2 regions of the Pectobacterium aroidearum genome follow, and region 1 is predicted to be linked to the other one. Evidence: predicted binding sites of a transcription regulator. Region 1 holds the regulator's gene; the other holds the start of a gene.

Region 1 (3,147 bases):
TGATTCACGGTTCAATGGTGGTAAAAGGCAATCAGAGCAGTGAAGCCCTACACTGTGGCGACGGCGCCTTTATCAAAGAAGAAACAACGTTGACGCTACGGGCAGAATCGCCTTTGCGTGCGCTGCTCATCGATCTGGTCGTCTAGATCTTCTGTCCGTTGTTTTATCAGGAAAACGCCGCCAGTTCGGCGTTTTTATTCAGCCGTGGTAAGATATCCGTCTTGTTCCTCAATGCGTCAGGGTGATATGACAATGGATTCAACCAAACAGGACAAACTTCTTGCCCAGGCTGAACAGATTTGTCAGCAGCGCGCTGTGCGTCTAACGCCACAGCGGTTAGAGGTTTTACGCCTTATGGCACAGCAGTCAGGTGCTATCAGCGCTTATGACCTGCTGGATCTGCTGCGAGTTTCCGAGCCCCAGGCCAAACCGCCGACCGTCTATCGCGCGCTGGATTTTCTGCTGGAACAAGGCTTCATTCATCGAGTCGAATCAAACAACAGCTACGTGCTGTGTCACCATATCGAAGACCACAGCCATACGTCTGCCCTTTTCATCTGTGACCGCTGCGGACAGGTTACGGAACGTCAAACCGAAGGGGTGGAAGAAACATTACGTAGCCTGGCACAGCAGTCGGGATTTACGCTGCGCCACAGCGTTGTGGAAGCGCACGGGCTGTGTGGAGGCTGTCAGGAAGTGGCATCATGCAAGCAGCCGGATCATTGCGATCACGACCATACGGTTCCGATTAAAAAACGCTAGCGCTTATTGATGGGGCCTTCTGCCTGACAAGGTTTTTCTATATAAAAAAAACGATAGCCCTCAGGGCTATCGTTTTTTAGCATCACGTTCACTACCAGTGATATTTGTGATGCTCTTCCCAGTGTTTCACTTCTTTCTCTGCCGCTTCTTTTGCGTACCCGTAACGCTCCTGGATTCTCCCCACCAGTTGGTCACGCTTACCTTCGATGACCGTCAGATCGTCATCCGTTAATTTGCCCCATTGCTCTTTCGCTTTACCTTTAAACTGTTTCCAGTTACCGCTGGCTTGGTCTTTATTCATCAGAATCTCCGTACCTTAGGTGTATTGCGCATAAATGAATCGTCACTACCGACGTAGGCGTCAGTCAGTGTCAGATAAATTGTTCAGTAAGCAGAGTCATCATTCTGTGAACCATCACGGTGCTCTGCACCACTGCCCTTCCTCGATCTGCCAGGCTAACCTAAATGTGATGGCTAATGTTTAATGACTAAACGCTCAATCGAGATAAAAATGCTTACCTTGATAAAAATTATAGTCGAATATTTTACTTAAAATTAAAAATAAGGAATCTGTAACTAGCGAAGGCGCCAAGAAAGGAAAAATGACCGTAAAAGTAATGGAAAAACAGGCGGTAAGGGAGAGAAGAGAAAACACACGCGAAATGTAACGAAATATATACAACTAGCAGATTAACACGCGGGGCACTCACACATGAAGCAACTCACACATAAAGCGATTAACACAAAAACGTGATGCACTGACCCAGAAAGACGAGCAGTGCATCTCTATGACCGTTAGCTCCAGTCGCTGTTACGAATCACGCCAACCGCTAAGCCTTCTATCGAAAAGCTCTGCTGACGCAGGTCAACAACAATGGGGGCAAACTCTTCGTTTTCAGCGAGAAGGTGCACCATATTGCCCTGCTTTTTCAGGCGTTTTACCGTCACTTCATCGTCAATGCGCGCGACGACAATCTGACCATTGCGTACATCTTCCGTTTTATGCACGGCCAGTAAATCGCCATCCATAATACCGATATCTTTCATCGACATGCCGCTCACGCGCAGCAAAAAATCAGCGCTGGGTTTGAACATTGCAGGGTCAACCTGATAGTGACATTCGATATGTTCCTGCGCCAGCAGAGGCTCACCTGCGGCCACGCGACCAACCAGAGGAATACCCGTCTCTTCTTCCATCAGCAGACGAATACCTCGAGAAGCACCCGATACGATTTCAATCACACCTTTACGCGCCAGTGCTTTCAGATGTTCTTCAGCCGCATTGGGAGAGCGAAACCCCAGCTGTTGAGCAATTTCCGCGCGCGTTGGCGGCATTCCGGTCTGCGCAATGTGATCGCGGATCAGGTCATAAACCTGCTGCTGCCTTGCTGTTAATACTTTCATTCCGCCCCCTGGTTGTTTATACAGTCTTGCTGTGAGTATATACAGGTACGCCACAATTGGGAATGGAGATATAGGCAAAGCCTCTGACTTTTATTCATTTATGCGTGCCGTCAGGCAAAATGTTGCCAGAGAATGCTACCCCACACGACAGCCGCTAACACGATGGCAACAAAAACAGCCGCCGACCCGATATCTTTCGCCCGACCGGATAATTCGTGATGCTCAAGGCCAATACGATCGACAACCGCTTCAATGGCGCTGTTAGCCAGCTCAAAAAGCATAATCAATACCACAGACCCGATCAGCAGCAGCTTTTCGACCAGCGTAACCGGCAGCAGACACGCAATAATCACGCCGACAATCGTCAATATTGTTTCCTGACGAAATGCCGCCTCATGTTGCCAAGCCTGCTTCAGCCCCTTAAGGGAATAACCGGTCGCCTTAATAATCCGGGTCATCCCCGTTGCTTTATTCATTTATCCTCCATTCTTTACGTAAAATAGTTCGCATTTTAACGCGCTTACGTTGTCTCACCACCACAGATTTCCGACGCAGTTTCTGGTATCCTTGCGGCGCATTGCTAACAAGAGGCTCCAAGTTGTTATGTCAGGTTGGCGTAAAATTTACTATAAATTATTGAATCTCCCACTAAAACTGCTGGTTAAAAGTAAAGTTATTCCCGCAGATCCCGTGGTCGAGTTGGGGTTAGATCCCTCACGTCCTATACTCTATGTTCTGCCTTATAACTCTCAGGCGGATCTCTTGACGCTACGCGCGAAATGCCTGGCATTGGGGTTACCCGATCCCTCGCAATCGTTCGAATTCAACGGCGTCGAACTTCCCAGCCACGTCTTTATTAATGACGGGCCGCGCGTCTTCCGCTATTACGTTCCCAAGCAGAAATCCGTCAAGCTGTTCCACGACTATCTGGATCTGCATCGCGCCAATCCAGATTTAGACGTGCAGATGGTGCCGGTTTCC
Region 2 (3,147 bases), 550 kb from region 1:
TGATATCGCCAGCTGGCGTCATGCTGAACAGCTACCTGCGCTGTTCAACGGTGTGGCGATTGGTACGCGTATTCTGGCGTAAGTCGTTTCTGGGTATGGCATGATGCCATACCAACGTAAATGATATTTTTGGGAGTAAGGGTTATGGCTTTGTGGGGCGGTCGGTTTAGTCAGGCAGCAGATCAGCGTTTTAAACAATTTAATGACTCACTGCGGTTTGATTACCGTCTGGCGGAACAGGACATCGTTGGCTCGATCGGCTGGTCGAAAGCGCTGGTGACGGTCAATGTGCTCAGCGAGCAGGAGCAGCAACAGCTGGAACAGGCGCTGAATGCGCTGTTGGTTGAGGTACAAGCTGACCCTGAGATGATCCTGCAAAGCGATGCAGAAGACATTCACAGCTGGGTTGAACAGCGTCTGATCGAGAAAGTGGGCGATTTAGGTAAAAAGCTGCATACCGGTCGTAGTCGTAACGATCAGGTCGCCACCGACCTGAAACTCTGGTGTAAGGCGCAGATTGCAGAACTGCTGCTGTCGGTACGTCATCTGCGTCAGGCGCTGGTCACGACGGCGGAAGCGAATCAGGATGCGGTAATGCCGGGTTACACCCACTTGCAGCGCGCACAGCCGGTGACGTTTGCACATTGGTGTCTGGCTTACCACGAGATGTTGGCGCGTGATGAAAGCCGTCTGGAAGATACGCTGAAGCGTCTGGATGTCAGCCCGCTGGGCTGTGGCGCACTGGCGGGAACGGCTTATCCGATTGACCGTGAGCAGTTAGCTGGCTGGTTGGGTTTTGCATCCGCCACGCGTAACAGTCTGGACACGGTTTCCGATCGCGATCATGTACTGGAACTGTTGTCCGATGCTTCGATCGGCATGATCCACCTGTCGCGTTTTGCCGAAGATCTGATCTTCTTCAACAGCGGTGAAGCGGCGTTCGTTGAGCTGTCTGACCGTGTGACATCCGGTTCTTCCCTGATGCCGCAGAAGAAAAACCCGGATGCGCTGGAGTTGATTCGCGGTAAATGTGGCCGCGTACAGGGTGCATTGACCGGCATGATGATGACACTCAAAGGCCTGCCGCTGGCGTATAACAAAGACATGCAGGAAGACAAAGAAGGGCTGTTTGACGCGCTGGACACCTGGCACGACTGCCTGATGATGGCGGCGCTGGTGCTGGAAGGCATTCAGGTGAAACGTCCGCGTTGTAAAGAGGCCGCTGAGCAAGGCTACGCGAACTCGACAGAGCTGGCGGATTATCTGGTCGCAAAAGGCGTCCCATTCCGTGAAGCGCACCATATCGTGGGTGAAGCGGTGGTTGAAGCCATCCGTCAGGGTAAGGCATTGGAAGCACTGCCGCTGGCCGATCTGCAAAAATTCAGCGCCGTGATTGGCGAGGATGTCTACCCGATTCTGGCGTTGCAATCCTGTCTGGATAAGCGTGCTGCACAAGGTGGCGTGTCACCGCAGCAGGTCGCTAAAGCGATTAGTGATGCGAAACAGCGCTTAGCCTAAGTTGTGCCTCTCTTTCCCCCAACGTGGTGTTCCTCGTTGGGGGAATTTCAGTGTTACCCCTCTGATTCTTCTGCAAATTATCGTATGCCCATACTCATATGGAATGCGGCTCGCATTTTTCTGCTCAACCTACTCCCCATCAGAATTGTTTCTGGACATCCATACAGTATCATTTTACCTTGACCGACAGCGTGAAAGGCCTGCGGAGGCAAAGTGGATATCAGCATATTTTATGGTCTGGGCGGCGGCGCGGTGGGGCTACTGATAGGGTGGTTGATTGCCTGCCTGATTCATCAACAGAAGCTGTCGCAGCATGGCACCGAACAGCGGTTGCTGGCACAGACATTACAGCAGACTCAACAGTCGCTCAGCGAACAGCAGCAGGCAAGGCAATTGGACGAACAGCGGCTGCGGCAAAACGAGCTGGAACTGCGCACGGTTCACGCTCAGCTTTCTGCCAGCCATGAAAAGCTGCAACAGCTGAGTGAGCTCCGCGCAGAGTGCGTGCAGTTAAATCAAGAACTGAGGACGCTACGTGAAATAAATAGCGCGCAGGAAGCTGAGCTGCGGGAAGTCACCATTCGGCTGGAAGAAACCCGTATGGCGGCGGAAGAGAAGCAGCGGCTTCTGGCAAATAGCGAACAGCGGTTGACGACGCAGTTTGAGAATCTGGCGAACCGGATTTTTGAACACAGCGGGCGCAAGGTGGATGAGCAAAATAAACAGAGTCTGGATAAGCTGTTGATGCCGCTGCGTGAACAGCTTGATGGCTTCCGCCGTCAGGTTCAGGACAGTTTTGGTGCGGAAGCGCGTGAGCGCCACACGCTGGCGCATGAAATCCGCAATCTGCAACAGCTTAACGCGCAGATGGCACACGAGGCCATCAACCTGACGAAAGCGCTGAAAGGCGATAACAAAACGCAGGGTAACTGGGGCGAAGTGGTTCTCAGCCGCGTGCTGGAAGCTTCCGGCCTGCGTGAAGGCTATGAGTATCAGACACAGGTCAGCGTGCAAACAGGGGCGAATAGCCGCCTGCAGCCGGATGTCATTGTGCGTTTACCACAGGGCAAAGATGTCGTGATCGATGCCAAGATGTCGCTGGTAGCTTATGAGCGCTATTTCAATAGCGATGATGACATCGAACGTAATGCGGCGCTGAACGAACATTTGCTCTCGGTACGCAGCCATATCAGGCAACTGAGTAGCAAAGATTACCAGCAGCTTCCGGGGCTGCGTTCGCTAGATTACGTGCTGATGTTTATCCCGGTCGAACCCGCTTTTCTGGTCGCTATCGATCGCCAGCCCGAATTGATTAACGAGGCGCTAAAGCACAATATTATGCTGGTCAGCCCGACCACGCTGTTGGTGGCGTTACGTACCATCAACAACTTATGGCGCTATGAACAACAGAGCCGCAATGCACAGCACATCGCTGAAAAAGCATCACGGCTGTACGATAAGCTGCGGTTGTTCGTCGATGATATGGAAGCGATGGGGCAGAGTCTGGATAAAGCACAGGGCACTTATCGTCAGGCGATGAATAAACTTTCCTCTGGGCGTGGTAACCTTATTGGCCAGGCTGAGGGGTTTCGCGCGCTGGGCGTTGAAATTAAACGCACGATCAGCCCG

The links. The regulator LexA, encoded in region 1, represses DNA repair genes until DNA is damaged. The targets are predictions, from matches to a motif close to TNCTGTATGTACATACAGNA.
Region 2: rmuC (DNA recombination protein RmuC) is a predicted target of LexA. The motif match lies at 1,668-1,687, and genes of this name have one in related genera.

The regions. Positions count from the first base shown of each region.
Region 1 is NZ_CP166097.1:4,432,320-4,435,466, forward strand. It holds gene AB8809_RS19940 (pirin family protein) at 1-146, shown strand, start outside; gene zur (zinc uptake transcriptional repressor Zur) at 253-762, shown strand; gene AB8809_RS19950 (CsbD family protein) at 854-1,063, opposite strand; gene lexA (transcriptional repressor LexA) at 1,558-2,166, opposite strand; gene AB8809_RS19960 (diacylglycerol kinase) at 2,277-2,642, opposite strand; gene plsB (glycerol-3-phosphate 1-O-acyltransferase PlsB) at 2,770-3,147, shown strand, end outside.
Region 2 is NZ_CP166097.1:4,977,730-4,980,876, reverse strand. It holds gene argB (acetylglutamate kinase) at 1-82, shown strand, start outside; gene argH (argininosuccinate lyase) at 145-1,518, shown strand; gene rmuC (DNA recombination protein RmuC) at 1,732-3,147, shown strand, end outside.